DNA from 3 places in the Thalassotalea atypica genome. Region 1 is predicted to be linked to each of the others. Evidence: predicted binding sites of a transcription regulator. Region 1 holds the regulator's gene; each other region holds the start of a gene.
What was found. The regulator sigma-54, encoded in region 1, starts transcription at its own class of promoters, with help from an activator protein. The targets are predictions, from matches to a motif close to GTTGGCACGNNNNTNGNNT.

Region 1 (6,342 bases):
TAAGCACTAATGGAATAGTCACCCCAGCGACGCCAGCGGCGGTTAAATTCATTAACATAGCAAAAGCAATCACGCCACCGAGCACAAAATCTTGTTTCCAAAGCGCAACTACCGAGGCAATAAGAATCGCCCATATCAAGCCATTTAAAAAACCAACGGCCAGCTCTTTATAAAGTAGAGCCCGTGAATTACTGTCTCCAACATGACCCAATGCCATGCCACGAATCACCAGTGTTAGTGTTTGATTGCCGGCAACGCCTCCCATACTGGGCACCAGTGAATTAAGAACGGCTAGTATCGCTAATTGGCTGAACAGTCCTTCAAACATGCTGGTAACTGCTACCGCCAGCAAAGCCGTGATTAAATTAACGCCAAGCCAAATAGAACGTTGTTGAGTGCTTTTAACAACTGGGGCAAAAGTATCTGCTTCATCGTCTAAACCGGCCATACTCATCATCGAGTGCTCTGCTTCTTCACGGATTATATCGATAACATCGTCAATGGTAATACGACCAAGTAATCTTCCGTCACTATCTACAACCGGCGCCGAAATTAAATCATGGCGTTCAAACAACTGGGCGACATCGGTTTCATCCATTTCAGGCGGTATTGCTTCAATGTCAGCATCAATCAAGCTGGAAACAACTTGCTCAGATTTTGACGTAACGATGGAAGCCAAGCTTACTGCACCGATGAAGCGATCGTGTCTATCTACAACATAGAAAGAATCTGTGGCTTCAGGCAGTTCACCTTTTAAACGTAAATACCGTAAAACAACATCGACAGAAACATCTGGGCGAATCGTAATGGTATCGGTGTTCATGATACCGCCCGCGGTATCTTCCTCAAATGCCAGTGCCATTTCAACGCGGGATCGGTCTTGCGTATCCATGGAGTTAATAACTTCCTGATAGACCGCGTCAGGTAGTGTTCTTAATACTTCAGCTAAATCATCAACGTCCATGCCTTCGGCAACCGCAGCGACCTTTTCTGGACGCATGCTTTTTAAGATCCCTTTGCGAACTTCTTCACTAAGTTCTTCTAATACTTCACCATGATGATCAGGATCGATTAACTGCCATAAAACCGATCGGCTTTTAGCTGTCGAAGATTCAAGAATAAGGGCAATATCAAAGGGCGGTAATTTCTGAAGCAATTTACGCACATAGACAAACATTCCGCTACCAAGTGCTTCATTGACTTGTAGCAGACGTTGCTGATTGTATTCTTGTTCTGAAATTTCCGGCATAAATCACCCTGTACCGTAATAGATCGTCCCTATTGAAATAGGCATATCTATTAACATTTGAAACGATAAGTGTGGAATTTGAGCGTTTAACGCAATAAAGCTGTTCTAAAAAACCAGGAGAGAATACGTCAAAGCTTAATGCAAGTGTATCTTAAATAAGTGGTTTTTTACAGTAGTTATTTTTGTGCTGGAAGGTGTTTTATTCAGCCTCATCAAACTTTTCATTGATTAGCTGACAAATACTTTCACAGGCTAATTGAGCATCTTCACCTGTAGCAATAACTGTGACTTTTTTACCTTGTGCGCCAGCCAATAACATCAGCGCCATAATACTTGTCGCATCAGCATTATTGCCTTCAAGCTCAAGGTGCACTTTCGAGGAGAAATTTTGGCTTAACTGAACCAATTTTGTTGCGGCTCTGGCATGCAGCCCCAGCTTATTGGCTATAGTGACTTCTTTCTTGACTTGCGTCATGTAAGCTAACTCGACTTAACATTAAGATCACGATGGCGAGATTGAATGTCTTCGCGTTCCTTTCGGAAATTATTTGCTAGTAGTTCAGCAATATAAACCGAACGATGCTTTCCACCGGTGCACCCTATAGCGATAGTGACATAACTGCGATTATTTCGCTCAAGATGTGGCAACCACGTCATTAAAAAACTATTTATTTGCCAGACAAATTTAGTCACGATAGGCTCTCTATCAAGAAAATCTTTAACAGGTTGATCAAGTCCGGTTTGTCCCTTTAGCTCTTTATCCCAAAACGGATTAGGTAGAAAGCGGGCATCAAAAACGTAGTCAGCATCCTGTGGAATACCATGTTTAAAACCAAACGATTCAAACACTAACACCATAGCACCAGTTTTCTTGCCTAAAATTCGCTCACGGACAAGGTCTGATAATTGATGTGGAGATAATTGGCTAGTGTTGATGTATAAATCGGCGCGTGTTGCGATCGGCTCAAGCAGCTTCTTTTCCAAAGATATTGCTTGATCAAGTGCCATATTTTTTCTGATTAACGGGTGTAAGCGTCTTGTTTCACTGAAACGACGAATAAGATCACTGTCATTAGCGTCAAGGTACAATATGGTCAGTTCAACCGCTGACGGCAAATACTCAATGATTTCTTTAATATCATTAGGATCAGCAGGTAAATTACGAACATCAAGACTGACGGCTACGGTATCATATTCATTGATAACGGTATGTGTAAGTGCTGGGAGTAGATTAACAGGAATATTATCAACGCAATAATAACCTAAATCTTCTAGAACTCTAAGTGCGACAGATTTCCCTGAACCTGAGCGACCACTAAGAATAATCAGTTTCATGTAATTTCACTCGTATTTGAAATCAGTTCAAATAACGCTTCATTTGAGGAGCTTTTTCTAATTTGTTTACAGAGTTTTTTATTACTTAAAAGCCGAGCAATACTTTGTAATGTAGATAAATGTTCTTTACAACAATCTTCTGGGACAAACAGAGCAACAAAAATATCCACAGCGCGATTATCTATCGCATCAAAACTCAATGCTTGTTCCGTGGTTAAAAACACCGCAATAACTTGAGAGGTTTTGCTCAACCGTCCATGAGGTATAGCGATACCATTGCCAATACCTGTACTGCCCATCTTTTCTCGTTCCATCAGGCTTTCAAGCAGCTCAAATTTAGTGTGTTCTGGGATTTTATTGGTAGCAATACTACAAATATGTTCAAGAATTCGTTTTTTGCTATTGAGTGGAACTGCACATTGAGTGCAGTCCACAGTTAAGATATCTTGCAACTTCATGATTAATGTTGTGTGATTTTGCCTTTATATTTTAGAATTTGGCGATCTAATTTATCGATAAGTCCATCAATTGAAGCATACATGTCGTGATTATCAGCTTTTGCATGAACCTCACTCCCGTTTAAATGAACGGTCGCTTCCGCAACTTGATTTAGTTTTTCTACAGTTAAAACAACATAGACGTTATTAATGTGGTCAAAATGTCGCTCTAATTTAGCGAACTTAGAGTTAACATACTCACGCATTGATTGAGTGATTTCGACGTGGTGACCTGTAAGATTAATTTGCATAAGCGGAAATCCTTATGTTGTTGAATAAAGGCTTAAAGTAAGCTCTTTCTTTGGTTAGATGGAGGAATAGACAAAGATTCTCGATATTTGGCTATCGTTCTTCTGGCAACATTAATACCTTGTTCTGCAAGCAGCTCTGCCATTTTACTATCGCTCAATGGTTTAGCCGGCGTTTCTGCCGAGACGAGTTTCTTGATTAAAGCTCTTATTGCCGTCGATGAACATTCTCCTCCGTTTTCGGTACTTACGTGACTTGAGAAGAAGTATTTAAGTTCAAAAATCCCTCTCGGAGTGTGCATGTATTTTTGTGTAGTTACACGGGAAATTGTTGATTCATGCATATCAACAGCTTCAGCGATATCGTTAAGCACCATAGGACGCATTGCCTCTGGGCCATACTCAAAAAAACCTTGCTGACGTTGGACAATACAATTTGATACTTTCAATAATGTATCGTTTCTACTTTCTAAACTTTTAATAAACCACTTAGCTTCTTGGAGGTTTGAACGGATGAATTGGTTATCATCTGAAGACTTCATGGTTTTAGTTAATGCTGCATATTGCTGGTTAATGGACAAACGCGGTGCAGTACTTGGATTTAATTCAACAACCCAACGACCATTTTTCTTTTCAACAGATACATCAGGAATTACGTATTGGTCATCGCCTTGTACAATTGCATCACCAGGGCGAGGGTTTAACGTTTGAATCAAACGCAAAGCTTCTCGAAGCTGTTCTTCCTTCAAACGAGCCTTACGCATAATCTGACGATAGTCGCGATTGCCAAGTAAATCAATATGTTCTTTAATTATCAATTTCGCATCGCTAAGGTACGGCGTATTTTCGTCAAACTGATTTAATTGAATGGTCAAACACTCAGCTATTGTGCGCGCTGCAACCCCAATAGGGTCAAACATATTGATACGTTTTAATACCGCTTCAACTTCGTCAAGTTCTAAACCTTCAGTGCCTACGCTCTCCAACACTTCTTCGCTTGATACTGTCAAATAGCCTGCATCATCCACCGCATCAATAATGGCTGTAGCTATTGCTGAATCAGTTTCTGAAAAAGGGGTTAAATCCATTTGCCAACGTAAATGGTCTTGGATTGACTCGCTCGTTTCACCTTGGTAGGTAAAATCTTCTGAAGGGGCTGAAACACCGCCACTGGACACGCCGGCACTAAAACTGTCATCCCAAGTAGAGTCTACACTTAGCTCTTCAGGGATGTCGTTTTTTTCCATGACTTCTGTCGTACTGACTTCGTCATTGGTTGGTGTTGAATCTTCACTACCGTCTAACTGTGGAGCTTGTTCATTTTCCGCACTAGCAGAGTAAGACGCTTCTTCAATAGATGTGTCTTTTTCGTCTTGAGTTGACGGTACTGATTCATCCACTTCTAACAATGGATTGCTTTCCAATGCTTCTTGGATTTCTTGTTGCAAATCTAATGTCGACAATTGCAAAAGCTTTATCGCTTGTTGCAACTGTGGCGTCATTGTTAGTTGCTGTCCTATGCGGAGTTGCAGTGATGGGCGCATCTACGTTTATTGATTTCCTATTGTTGTAATCACGTTGCTAAGCACACTATTACTATAGCGTGAATTGTTCACCAAGGTACACATCCCTGACATGTTGATTCGCTAGAATTTGATCCGAATCACCTTCTGCAATAAGTTCACCATGACTAACTATATATGCATGCTCACAAACATCTAATGTTTCACGTACATTGTGGTCTGTGATCAAAATACCTATGCCACGATTTTTTAAGTGTAAAATGATTTTTTTAATATCGCCAACCGAAATTGGATCTACACCAGCAAATGGCTCATCCAATAAAATAAATTGAGGATCGGCAGCCAATGCCCTAGCTATTTCAACACGGCGTCGTTCACCACCCGATAAACTCATGCCTGTATTATCTGTTATATGGCCGATATTAAACTCTTCAACCAAATGTTCCAGTTTTTCTTGTCTTTGTACATCATCTAGATCTTTTCGAGTTTGCAAAATCGCCATGATATTGTCATGCACGGTCAGTTTTCGAAATATTGATGCTTCTTGTGGTAAGTAGCCTATTCCTCTCCTTGCACGATCGTGCATAGGTAATAAAGTAAGATCTTCACCGTTTAAAAAAATGGCACCGGCGTCGTTAGGTACTAGACCAACGATCATATAAAACGAGGTTGTTTTGCCTGCACCATTGGGGCCTAATAGGCCAACAATTTGACCTTGACTGACCTTTAAACTGACGTCTTTGACAACCCGACGACCTTTGTAAGACTTAGCAAGCCCTTTGGCCTCTAATGTAACTTCGCTCATTCGTTACTTTTTGTCCTTTGCTTTGGGTTTTAATATCGTGGTCACGGTTTCATCTGCACTACTGCCACTTTCTGCATTTAATTGTTCAGTTTGTGTGTTGTAGACAATTTTACTTCCTGTAACTTCACTACCTGCTTGACGTAAAACCGCATTACCTGAAATGGTGATAATGTAATTGAATGGCTCATATGTAATTTCGTCGGCTTCAAGGGTTATTTTTGTACCGTCTTCTAATTGTTGTTCAAAATGTGCTGGATTGCCTTTAGCCACATAGGTTTCTGTGTCATGGTCAATTTGGCTGTACACTTGAACCAGATCAGCCTTGATCGTCAAGGATCCTTGTGTAATGACGACATCGTCTAGATAACTCGCGATCTTATTTTTAAGATCACCTGCCTGACGCTTAGATTTAATTACAATCTCTCGCTCAAGATCATCCTTTGCTGCTTGTGCTGTTGTCATAAGGACCAAACTTGTGGTCATTATCACAATACTAGCCAGTAATTTTTTTATAAATTGTTTGTACATGCTCAGTTAGTGTCATCTGTGTTGTATTAAGATCGATAATCAAGCCAGAGCCATACATAGTAAAATTTTTACCTTGAATCAAAATGGTCTGATCTGAACTAATAATGTTTGTATTTAAATCTAACTCTAAGTATTTGCAATGAATCTCTTGAATCAG
Region 2 (6,342 bases), 1.2 Mb from region 1:
CTTGTCATTACGACAAAGGCACATGCCGAGAGCCAGAGTGGGCAGAAACCCATTGCATGACTTCACACTATGTGTACCTTGCTAATACTTCAGGTTTAAAAGTCGGTATCACCCGAGGAACACAGGTCCCAACGCGCTGGATAGATCAAGGCGCAACACAAGCTTTGCCGATCTTTAGAGTGAGCACAAGGTTGCAATCTGGCTTGGTTGAAACGGCGTTAGCAGAATTTATTGCTGATAAAACTAATTGGCGCGCTATGTTAAAAGGCTCAGCAGAAGATATTGATTTAAAAGCAAAATCCTCAGAGTTGATTCCATTAATAGAGCAACGCCTAGCGCAAATTAAATTGCAGTTCGGTGAAGAAGCTGTCGAGAGATTGGATGAAGATGTAGTTAATCTGCACTTTCCAGTTGAACGTTATTTAAGCAAAATAAGTTCATTTAATTTTGATAAAACCCCAGAGGTATCTGGTGAGCTTATTGGTATTAAAGGACAGTATTTGATCTTGGATTCTGGTGTGATCAATATTCGAAAATTCGGTTCATATCATGTTAGTGCTGAGTATGGTCAATAAATAATTTATTTTTCATGAATATGTCTATACTAAGCTGTATGTAATGTAGTAGAAATTAACCGTTATATTTTTGAATATCTTCTATCAGTTGTCGTTATAAGAAGTCGTATTTTTAGCTGGTTGAATAATATTCATGCATTAAAAAGCTTACTAATTTAGGATCTCCTTTATGAATGCTGTTGATTTTGCTAAGCAAGCAAATGAAATTTTTGTACTTTCGGATTCGTTTATCAGGATCAAAGAGCTTATCGATGATGAAACATCGACCATTGATGACATTGCTGATGTCATCATTATCGATCCTGCCTTGTCCGGTACTATCTTAAAACTAGCTAATAGTTCTTTTTTCAATTACCCCGGTAAAATAGACACAATTGCTAAAGCCGTGTTGGTTCTCGGGATCACCGAAGTATATAACTTAGTGATTGCGTATTTTACCACAGAAGCATTCAAAGCAATCCAAGCACCGGCGGATTATTTGGAAGAGTTTTGGGAACAAAGTGTTGATTGTGCATTATTAGTGAAATATTTAGGTGGTGAGCTCAAAGTACCTAATTCTGAAAGATTATTTATTTTAGGCTTGTTACACAATCTAGGAGAACTCATTGTTAAACAATTAGCGCCTGCGAAAGTAGAAGCATGTGCGGTGAATGACAAGCTTGAAATCATGCCTTGGCAGCAGCAGCAAGAAGTACTAGGGTTCACTTTTGGGGATTGCTCAGCGGAATTGCTAAAACAATGGCAGTTACCATATAGCTTAATAGAGCCCATTCGCAATCAAGACGACAGTGATTTACAAGATGTGAGTCAGGAAAGTAGCTTACTTTATATCGCCAAGCGTGTGATGTTAAACAGCAATAAATTTCCTAACATGCCGCTGGAAACATTTATTACGCCTGAGCAGCTTGTAAATTTTGACGTGGAAAGTACTTTGGTTAATTCTGCCGTTAATTATTGTAACATGGAACGTTTAGGTGTTTTGTCTGTATTGAAACCCAGCTCGGTGATGATTTATTAGTCATAGATAATTGTCATTTATTTTAAAGCCTATCAACAGATAGGCTTTTTTGTATGACCCAATATATCCGTTAATGGTTATTGCCTTCATTCGTTTCACTAATGTGATCTAACTTGAACTTCTGTCGTTTAGACATATGCGCCCCCACTAGGCTCGCCACTAAAATAGCCATGTAAAATTGACCAAAAATGGCTTGGAAATAGACCAGAAATCGCGTGATTGGAATTGCGGGAGATATATCTCCGTAACCCACTGTCGTTAAGGTAACGAATGAAAAATACATCAAGTCGGGATAAATAAAATACCATTTAGCATTCTGAGTTAGGCCATTAAATGCGTTGCTCCACATCAATTCAGATAGCGTATATAGCAAAGTCCAAATCAGGCCTAATAGTAAGTATAGGCAAATTGCGCCTATGATTTTATTACCATTTATTTCACCGGTGAAGATGACCTGCTTTGCTGTTTTCATTGCAGACACAATGAAAAATACCAACATCAGTAGTAAATGAGGGTAATACAAGCCTGCCTTGTCTAGCCAATAACCTGCCGCCGCGGCTACTACAATAGCCACAGGAAACAACGCCATCCTATTAATGAGGCGATGATTCGCATTAGTATTCCATACCGCAATCAGTAGAGTTACAACGGTAGATGACTGAACTAAGCGTTGAGCAGATGCATCAAAAAATTGCTGTGCTAAGGCTGAGCCAAAGGCTAACAAAACTAAGGCAAACATCAAGTAAATGAAATTATCTTGCTTGCTGATAAGCCGAGATGATTTATTCACGAAACCTCCTGTAAATCGCTGTATATCTTAATGAAATAGTACAGGTTCAACTTTACGATGAACTGGTTCCTTTTTACAACTAGTGTAGTCACTGTTAAACGAATTTCCTTCATTTGGTGCGCACAGCAACAATGCACTGACAATAAATTATTGCACCAAATTCGTGCGTGCAATTAGACGCCAGCTATAGTGAATCCTGCTAATGCATTGTTTTTAAATGATTAAAAATGATTGGCATAGTGATTGTAACTTGTACTAGAAAAACATAGAGGAATAATTATGAAGTTAGTAAATGCAATCATAAAGCCATTCAAACTGGATGATGTTAGAGAGGCTATCTCTGAAATTGGTGTTGAAGGTTTAACTGTCAGTGAAGTAAAAGGGTTTGGTCGTCAAAAAGGACACACTGAGTTATACCGTGGTGCCGAGTACCAAGTTGATTTTTTACCTAAAGTGAAATTAGAAATTGCTGTTAACTCAGACGTGGTTGATCGCTTAGTTGAAGCCATTTCTAAAGCCGCTTACACCGGGAAAATTGGTGACGGTAAAATCTTTGTTTACGACCTTCAACAGGCTGTACGTATTCGCACCGGCGAATTAGATACTCAAGCCATCTAAAGACCAAACTATTATAAGAATTTAAGGGGATAGAAATGGAAGAGTTAGCAAAAGTCACGACCACAGTATCAGAGTTGCGTTTCGCACTTGATACGTTTTATTTTTTAATTTCAGGTGCATTGGTCATGTGGATGGCAGCTGGTTTCGCTATGTTAGAAGCGGGCTTAGTTCGCTCTAAAAATACCACAGAAATTTTGACTAAAAACATTTGTTTATACGCTATTGCGTGTGTAATGTATTTATTAATTGGTTACAACATCATGTATGTTGATAACGCAGAGGGCGGCATTATTCCTTCATTAGGTGCTTTAATTGGCACTCAAGCTGAAGGCGCTGATCATTCTTTAGAATCAGACTTCTTTTTCCAAGTTGTATTCGTTGCTACGGCAATGTCGATAGTTTCGGGTGCAGTAGCTGAACGTATGAAGCTTTGGGCTTTCTTAGTATTCACTGTTGTTTTAACGGGTTTCATATACCCACTTGAAGGTTACTGGACATGGGGCGGTGGTTTCTTATCTGAAGCAGGTTTTAGTGACTTCGCAGGCTCTGGTATTGTTCACATGGCCGGTGCTGCAGCTGCATTAGCGGGTGTGTTATTACTAGGTGCTCGTAAAGGTAAATACGGTAAAAATGGTGAAGTTGTGCCAATTCCGGGCTCAAACATGCCATTAGCGACATTAGGTACGTTCATTTTATGGATGGGTTGGTTTGGCTTTAACGGTGGCTCTCAATTACTGCTTTCTGACGCAGAAAACGCAACAGCGGTAGGTCAAATCTTTCTAAACACTAACGCGGCAGCAGCAGCCGGTGCGGTAGCAGCGTTATTATTAAACAAAGCTATTTGGGGCAAAGCAGATTTAACAATGATTCTAAATGGCGCGTTAGCTGGTCTTGTAGCGATTACTGCTGACCCGCTTTCTCCTTCACCAATTGCCGCGTCGTTAATTGGTGCTTCAGCAGGTATTTTGGTTGTCTTCTCAATTGTTGGTTTGGACAAAATTAAGATTGATGATCCAGTAGGTGCAATCTCTGTTCACGGTGTTGTTGGTTTCTTTGGTGTCATGATTGTTCCACTAAATAATGGCGACGCATCATTTGGCGCTCAATTATATGGTTGTGCAGTAATCTTCGGTTGGGTATTCGCAGCGAGTATCGTTGTGTGGTCTATCTTGAAGAAAGTTATGGGTATTCGTGTTAGCGATGAAGATGAATACAACGGTGTTGATAAATCAGACTGTGGCATTGAGGCTTATCCTGAGTTTGTTTCAGTGAACAGCTAACCAAGCTAAACAATAATAAAAAACGGGGCTCAACTTCGCTGTTATATAAATGATAGGAATAACGGAGCCTCAATAATTCAAGCAGCTTTTCAGCTGCTTTTTTTTGCTTAAATGAATATAGATTAAGTATTTAGTAGAAAATATGGTTAGAATTAACCTAGAAAAGCAGTGTATAGGTTTTAGGTTAATATTATGGCAAGAGAACAGTTTGGTGTATGCGCAGAGCCGAATTTACATGGCACCTACTTATTGTTTAACGCAATGGATGATAAGAACGCATTTTTGCGTCAGGCGTTGTCTCGTTTACCGGCGATGATCGATCATTATGCAGAGCACTTTTCTGAAGCAAACCTTACCAGCGTAGTGGCCATAGGTGCAAACTACTGGGATGAACTATACCCTGAAGGACGACCCAAAGAGCTTACCTCATTTCCGATGATGCAATCTGACGATCGTATTGCCCCTGCAACAAGCGGTGATATTTATATTGAAGTGCGTAGCGATCGTGCAGATACAAACCATATTGTCAGCACTAAAATCTGTGAATTACTAGCGGACAGTGTAGATTTAATAGAGCAAACAAGAGCGTTTCGTTATTTAGATGGTCGTGACCTGACTGGTTTTGTCGATGGCACCGAAAACCCTCAAGGTCACCATAGACGTGATGTAGCGTTAGTAAAAGAAGAAGATGATGCGGAGTTTGCAGGTGGAAGTTACCTTCATATTCAACGCTATCGTCACAACATGAACCTATGGAATATGTTAAAGGAAAAAGCCCAAGAGGATGTCTTTGGTCGCACAAAAGTTGATAATATCGAATATGAAAGCGACGACAAAGCACCTACTGCCCATACAAAACGTACAGCATTAAAGGATGATGATGGTAATAGTATTGAAATTCTAAGGCAGAGCATGCCTTATGGTGATATGAAAACGCAGGGGTTGTTTTTTGTTTCTTACTGTCATTCATCAGAGCCTTTTACCATTATGCTCAAAAGTATGATACAAGGTGATGGTCAAGGTCATTTCGATCACATGCTGAAATACACAGAAGCACAAACGGGTGTAGCATTCTTTGCTCCCAGTTTAAACTTCTTAGCATCATTAGCTGAAGGCTAGTTACACAATAAAAAATCCGACTATTAAGTGCGGATTTTTCATTATTAAATCAACATTTCTTAGCCAAGATTTTTTAAAAAGAGCGCTTCAAGTTTCGCGATGGTTTGCTTGATTTGTTTCACATCTGTTGGTGCTATAAAGATCGTATCATCGCCAGCTATGGTACCTAACACACCGTCACTTTTACTGACGCTATCCAATAACCTAGCAATTAATTGAGCTGCACCTGGGCTGGTACGAATGATGATCATCACCTCATTATGTTCAATATCAAGCACAAGTTGCTTTAGCGGGCTTTTCGCGGTGGGCATCCCTAATTCGGCAGGCAAGCAATACACCATTTCTTGACGGGCATTACGGGTTCGTACTGCGCCATATTTGCTTAACATACGCGATACTTTAGATTGACTAATATTTTCAAAACCTTGGGTTTTGAGGGCGTCAACAATTTCGCCTTGTGAGCCAAACTGTTCTTGCTTTAATAAATCTTTAAATGCTTGTACAAGAGCTTCTTGTTTTTGTTGTGTTGACATAATGTTGTTCAAACTTCTTTAAATTCAAGATAGTGAAATCTTATACTTAGGTCGGATTTCATAATTTTTATAATACGCTATTCTGTATTGTATCAACTAATTCCGATTAATGCCTGATCCTTTATAAAGCTGAAGAAACTATGACCCGGCGTTTATCTTCCAATATTAATTGTGTTTTGATCGTTAATGTAATATCTTTTTGGCGACAATTATTTACGTAAATACTCAAATTCGGAGACATCCAATGAAAGTTGCAGTTCTAGGCGCAGCAGGCGGAATAGGCCAAGCGTTATCTTTACTACTTAAGACTCAATTACCAGCAGGTTCTGAGTTATCTTTATATGACGTTGCACCGGTTGTTCCTGGTGTTGCTGTTGACCTTAGTCATATCCCAACTGCAGTTAAAGTT
Region 3 (6,342 bases), 140 kb from region 1:
CATTTTCATTTAGATACTCCTCATATACCTATAAGCTACAACGGCCACCAAGAGCTGTTAAAAAACTTAGTCAACCAGCCTTGTTCTTGAACGTCAGCAAAAGTTCCTGTACCGGCATACTGAATGCGTGCATTAGCAATTTTTTGTGACAAAATCGTATTATCCGATTTAATGTCTAACGGTCTGATAATACCGGTGAGTCTGATGTACTCATCACCGTTGTTCAACGTCATCCATTTCTCACCACGGATCATTAAATTACCGTTAGGTAAAACGCGTAACACGTGAACAGAAATGTTACCGCTTAAACTATTACCCTGATCTGATTTTGAATCACCTTTAAAATCAGACTCTTGGTCTAAACCAAATTGTATTGAGTCACCTTTGAAGTTTATTGGAGTACCACCAAAGCCTGTGATTGGCTGTAAGTTGGCACTGTTTTCTTTTTTCAGTTCTGTTTTAGCATTTTTCTTTGCCTGTGTGCTTTCACTTAGCACCACTGAAATTATGTCGCCAACTCGATGTGCTTTAGAGTCTGAATAAATATTATTAACGTAGTTAACTTTAAATAGAGAACCCGTTGGAATCACTGAGTCTTCTTCAGCTTCAGGCAAAATAGGCGCAAAATCAGGATCATCAGGTAAAATTTTCGCTTGTTGAGGCGAAGCGCAACCACAAAGCACAGATGCAATAAATAAGCTTGAGATGAGTTTGTTCATATGCCCCCCTTAAAGCTAAAGTTGTTGGTTAATGTAACTTAACATTTGATCTACAGCTGAAATCACTTTTGAATTCATTTCATAAATACGCTGAGATTCAATTAAGTTAACCAATTCTTCCGTAGTGTTTACGTTTGATGTTTCTAACGCGCCTTGAACTAACATCCCGTATCCTTCAAGCCCAGGCGTTCCCTCTTGTGGTGCTCCTGAAACGGCTGTTTCAACAAATAAGTTTTGTCCAACAGGCTCTAAACCCGTTGGATTAACAAAATTAACCGTATTGATTTGCCCAACGACCGCATTTTCAGCTTGCCCTTGAATACGAACGGACACTTCGCCGTCTTGAGAAACGTTAATAGATGTTGCGTCTTCCGGAATAGTGATTTGTGGCTGCAATTGGTAACCTGCACCTGGGGTAACTACGTTACCCTCTTCATCCATAGTGAACTGACCATTACGCGTATACGATGATGAACCATCAGGTAAAAGGATTTCAAAAAATCCCTCACCTTGAATCATTAAATCAAGCTGATTGTCCGTAGTGACCATATCACCTTGACTGTGAATTTTTTGCGTCGCAACTACTTTGGTACCTGCACCTAACATTAAACCTGATGGAGCTTCGGTATCTTGAGACGTGCGCCCGCCAGGCTGATTAATGTTTTGATAAAGTAAATCTTCAAATACAGCTCGGCTTTTCTTAAAGCCAACCGTACTCGCATTCGCTAAGTTATTTGAAATAACTGCAATGTCTTTTGTTTGTGCATCTAAGCCTGTTTTACTGATCCATAATGCTGGGTTCATAAATCACCTCAATAAAATATTTAATTAGTATGCACGCAATAATGCAGAGCCACGTTCATCCATCTCTTCAGCTGTTTTCATTAGCTTTAGATGCATTTCAAATTGTCGTTGCATGGCTATCATATCGGTCATTTCGTTGACAGGACTAACATTGCTTGATTCAAGCATGCCACTTTGTACTTTAACTGTGATGTCTGCGGGTTCATTCGCACCATCTTTTCGCCGATATAAGCCATCGTTGCTTTTTTCAATCATTGTAACGTCTGGTCTCACCAACTTAAGTCGCGCAACCTCATCTTGTATGGTTGATGGGGCCCCTTCAGGCTGGACCATGATGCTACCGTCTTGTGATATTTGAATATTTCTAACTGGCAACGGCAAAAATATAGGTCCACTTTCACCTAAGACTAAATCGCCGTTATTGGTTTCTAATGCGCCGGTATCTGTAAGTTTTAAGTGACCCGCTCGGGTATATGCTTCACTACCATCAGCAGTTTGCACGGCAAACCAACCATCACCTTCTATGGCAATATCTAGATCTCGACCGGTGGACAAGAGTGAACCGCTGTCAAAATTTTGGCTGGCACGTTCAGTCATAGCAAACACACGGGTTGGCATGCCTTCGCCGAAGGCCTGCATGGTTCTCGCCTGCGCTAAATCGGCTTTAAAACCCGTAGTTTTGGCGTTGGCTAAGTTGTTTGCTGTCACTGATAAGGCATGCATGTTTTGCTTAGCACCACTCATCGCAACATAGAGCATCTTATCCATAGTGAATCCTAGTTAAACTGTTATGAATAGATAAATGCAATACTGATGCCATACTAATACCATGGACAATAAAAAAGGCTTAAACAAAACAGTTTAAGCCTTTTAAAATGGAATATTAGCTATTGTTAACGAATTTGTAGAATCGTTTGGTTCAACTGATTATCTACTTCTAAAGAACGGGAGTTCGCTTGGAAGTTTCGTTGCGCAGAAATCAAATCGATTAACTCTGAGGTTAAATTAACGTTCGATTGTTCTAATGCTGACGAATTTATTGTACCAAACGTGCCTGAACCACCTTCACCGGCTAAAGGCTCGCCAGATACTAAACTTTCCTTCCATGAAGTTCCTCCAACTTGAGTCAAGCCTTGATTATTAGCAAAATTTACAAGGGCAATACGCGATAATGGCTCAGATGTACCGTTACTGTACGTTGCACGGACTAAACCATCAGCGTCAATATCTAAACCTGTTAAACGACCTACAGCTAAACCATCTTGCTCCAAACTTGTCACCTCAAAATTTGAAGCAAACTGAGTAGGTTCATTTGGGTTAGGTCCAGCAGTATCAAGGTTGAAATCTACTATCACTGTTTGTGTTGTATCTGCACCATTAGTCAATATGTTTGCATTAAGTGCGGCAGTCGTAATCAAAGCTGGGCTTTGTGCAACAAAATCACCACCAGAGCTAAAGCTCAGCGTAGCGCCATTTATTGTTGCTGGGCCGCCAGGATCGTTAGCCAATGTAGGGTTGGCAATATTATTTGTACCCCCTGGCACATCCACCATAATACCATCGACTGCGGTATACATTGTCCATTCACTTGTCGCTGGAGTTACCGCAGGATCTTCCTTAACAAAGTAATAGGTCATAATGTGGCTATCACCTAAAGAATCAAATATCGTTATTGACGTAGAATGGTTGAAAGTTAAAGGATCTGTCGGATCAAAGCCAACAGGTGCAGCAGTGATATATGCATCTCCAGCAGGTAAATTCATTCGGATATCAACTTCACCGGTTTGCTGAGGTGCCCCAGAGGCTGTTGGAATACGAATGGGCTCTGCGGTACTCAACGCTACCGATGAGGATGAGCCATCAGGGTTAACAGGAAAACCAAGTAAATGACCTCCACTTGAATTCACCACAAAGTTATCGGCGTTCAACTTAAATTCACCGGCACGAGTGTACGTTTTTTCTAAACTATCAATTTCCGGTACAGTGGCAAAAAAGCCATTGCCGGTTATCGCCAAATCCAATGCATTATTGGTAAATTTTATACTACCTTGTGCAAATTGCTGAGCAACGTCTGCGGTCAGTACACCATCACCTACTTTAGTTTTACCACCAGCAAGTAGTGATGCTGCATAAACATCGACAAATTCAGCACGTGACTCTTTGAAACCTGTAGTATTAACGTTTGCAATGTTATTTGACGTAACATCCAAATCTTTTTGCGCCGCGTTTAAACCACTTAATGAAATATTAAAAGACATAAATTCACCTCTTAGAAAATTTTGCTGAATTAACCTTCAGAAACTTCGACAACATCAGCTAAAGCCATAGATGATCCGCCATTTAAATTTAATAGAATATTGCCGCCAGCACCTGCTAACGTCACACTATCTACTTTACGATAGGTCATTGCTTGTAACTCTGACGCTTGACCATCAACAAGGCCCGCAACTCTAAACCTGTATGCACCTGCTGGTGCAGATTCGCCACTTGAAGTCATACCATCCCAAGTAAAGGCATGTTCACCTGCGGCAAAATTACCAACAGGAACAGTTTGAATAATTTCACCGGCCGTGTTTTCAACATAGATATTGACGCTACTAGCCGGTAAATCTGTAACGATTTTACCTTTGACCTCTTCACCTTCATTCAGCGCAAATACATTGTCTTCAACTAACACACTGCGCCCCACTAAGGATGACGCTTGAAGCGCTTGGCTAGATGACATCGAATTCGCAAATTGGGTAAATTGATCATTTAGCTGCGCTACACCATCGGTAGTCGAAAAAGCTGTCATTTGAGAGATCATTTCATTGTTCTCTACAGGCTTTGTTGGGTCCTGATGCGCAAGCTCTTGAGTCATCAGTGCAAAAAAGTCTTCTTGGGTCAGCATACCGTCATCTTCGCTGGCAACTTTGGTTGTTTCTTGCTGCCACCGAATTGAATCTAATACACCGCCACCACTAACTGAATCCATAAGTTATCTCACTCTCAATTTATCGTTGGCCAAGTGTTAAGGTTTTGTTCACCATGTTTTTTGCTGATTCAGCAAGTTGAACATTGGTTTGATATGAACGAGATGCAGAAATCATGTTAGTCATTTCTTCAATTACATTCACATTCGGTTTATATATATAACCGTCTTTGTCAGCCATAGGATGTTCTGGTGAATACTCGACGTTTAATGGTTTATCACTTTCGACAATTCCTAAGACGCTCACCCCTACGGCCTCTCCGCTACCAGCGGCAGCTTTTTGCATCTCTGCGGCAAAAACCGGATGCCGTGCGCGGTAAGTCTGGTCAATACTGCTACTGACACTGTCTGCATTGGCAATATTACTTGCTGTGGTATTAAGACGTAGTGATTGCGCACTCATACCTGAGCCACTGATATCAAATACGTTAAATAAACTCATGCTTATTGCCCTCCAGAAATTGCTTTTTTCAAGCCTTTCACTTTTGAATTCAAAAATTGAACACTGGCTTGATACTCTAATGAGTTTTGTAGATACAAGTTTCGTTCCACTTGTGCATCAACGGTATTTCCATCTCCCGTATCAGGTTGGTCGGGAATACGAAAATCGATCCCATTATTGAGTTCCATACGAGTATCAAAGTGTTTTTCATTGGTTCGGGACATGCCCATTTGTTGGTTTTTGGTGGCATTGGCAAGGGCTTCTTTGAAGTCCATCCCTTTGGCTTTGTAGCCTGGCGTGTCTGCATTCGCAATATTACTTGCTATGACTTCCGCGCGCTTTGCACGTAGCACCATCCCTTGCGGATGGATCCCAAATGCTTTATCAAAATTAATCGCCATAAAATGCTACCTCCAATCTATTAGAGATAGCTATTCAATATTTATGCCAATGAAAGTGTCAAATTTATGATTGTTTTTGATAAATGATGCCTGGATTGCACCTAACCATATCAAAATTTTGATTTAATCCAGAAAGTGATTCCGATGCGCCAAGATACAAGTACCCGTTTGGATTTAACACACCATGAATTTGAGAAAGGATTTGCGCTTTAACTTCAGGCGCAAAATATATCAGTACATTTCGACAAAAAACTATGTCAAATCGTCCCATTAAGCTGTAACTATTTAGCAGGTTTAATGGCCTGAAATTAACTAATTTTTTTACATTGTCTTTTACTTTTAACATACCATTATCACCCGGTTCAAAAAACTGACGTTTTCGCTCCGTGGATAGCCCTCTAGCCAATGCCAAAGAGTCATAATGGCCGTATTTACAATGCTCAAGCATAGTATTTGAAATATCTGTGCCTGTAATTTGTACCCCGCGAGAAAATGACCCCGGCTTTGACTGGATATACTCAAGCACAGACATCGCTATAGAATAAGGCTCTTGGCCAGATGAACTAGCTGCCGACCATATTTTCAGTGGCATTCGGTGATTGGCAAACTCAGGTAATATTTTGGATTTAAGTAACTCAAATGGGTAGTCATCGCGAAACCACAGTGTTTCATTTGTGGTCATTGCATCAATAACTGCGGCACGTAACTGCCGCTCTACCGGACTTAAGGTACGCTTTACCAACTCAGCTAACGACTCAACGTCAAATTTTGCCATGAGTGGTGCGAGGCGGCTTTTAACAAGATATTGTTTATTCTCGCCTAAGACAATGCCGCACTGTTGCTCTAAGAACGTGCGAAAATCTTGATAGCTTTTATCGTCAAGCTGTCGTGGTGACACTAATAGAATTCCTATTTATAACTTAGCAACAGTTAATTATTCTTCAATCGCCAACCACTTTTTAACAGCGGTAGCTAATTCGTCAGGATGAAATTTAGGGATAAAAT

Region 2: a site for sigma-54 is predicted at 2,614-2,632, ahead of glnK (P-II family nitrogen regulator). Genes of this name have one in related genera too.
Region 3: a site for sigma-54 is predicted at 2,326-2,344, ahead of flgF (flagellar basal-body rod protein FlgF). Genes of this name have one in related genera too.

What each region holds. Positions count from the first base shown of each region.
Region 1 covers NZ_AP027364.1:714,495-720,836, reverse strand. The annotation lists gene mgtE (magnesium transporter) at 1-1,249, opposite strand, end outside; gene QUE03_RS03340 (HPr family phosphocarrier protein) at 1,449-1,724, opposite strand; gene rapZ (RNase adapter RapZ) at 1,730-2,584, opposite strand; gene ptsN (PTS IIA-like nitrogen regulatory protein PtsN) at 2,581-3,042, opposite strand; gene hpf (ribosome hibernation promoting factor) at 3,045-3,332, opposite strand; gene QUE03_RS03320 (RNA polymerase factor sigma-54) at 3,365-4,873, opposite strand; gene lptB (LPS export ABC transporter ATP-binding protein) at 4,926-5,657, opposite strand; gene lptA (lipopolysaccharide transport periplasmic protein LptA) at 5,661-6,119, opposite strand; gene lptC (LPS export ABC transporter periplasmic protein LptC) at 6,151-6,342, opposite strand, start outside.
Region 2 covers NZ_AP027364.1:3,899,415-3,905,756, reverse strand. The annotation lists gene QUE03_RS17590 (DUF2797 domain-containing protein) at 1-575, shown strand, start outside; gene QUE03_RS17585 (HDOD domain-containing protein) at 745-1,593, shown strand; gene QUE03_RS17580 (potassium channel family protein) at 1,664-2,383, opposite strand; gene glnK (P-II family nitrogen regulator) at 2,663-3,001, shown strand; gene QUE03_RS17570 (ammonium transporter) at 3,037-4,281, shown strand; gene QUE03_RS17565 (Dyp-type peroxidase) at 4,474-5,400, shown strand; gene argR (transcriptional regulator ArgR) at 5,460-5,933, opposite strand; gene mdh (malate dehydrogenase) at 6,178-6,342, shown strand, end outside.
Region 3 covers NZ_AP027364.1:854,982-861,323, reverse strand. The annotation lists gene QUE03_RS04020 (flagellar basal body P-ring protein FlgI) at 1-3, opposite strand, end outside; gene flgH (flagellar basal body L-ring protein FlgH) at 36-719, opposite strand; gene flgG (flagellar basal-body rod protein FlgG) at 735-1,523, opposite strand; gene flgF (flagellar basal-body rod protein FlgF) at 1,548-2,291, opposite strand; gene flgE (flagellar hook protein FlgE) at 2,417-3,781, opposite strand; gene QUE03_RS03995 (flagellar hook assembly protein FlgD) at 3,811-4,497, opposite strand; gene flgC (flagellar basal body rod protein FlgC) at 4,517-4,936, opposite strand; gene flgB (flagellar basal body rod protein FlgB) at 4,939-5,337, opposite strand; gene QUE03_RS03980 (CheR family methyltransferase) at 5,402-6,235, opposite strand; gene QUE03_RS03975 (chemotaxis protein) at 6,272-6,342, opposite strand, start outside.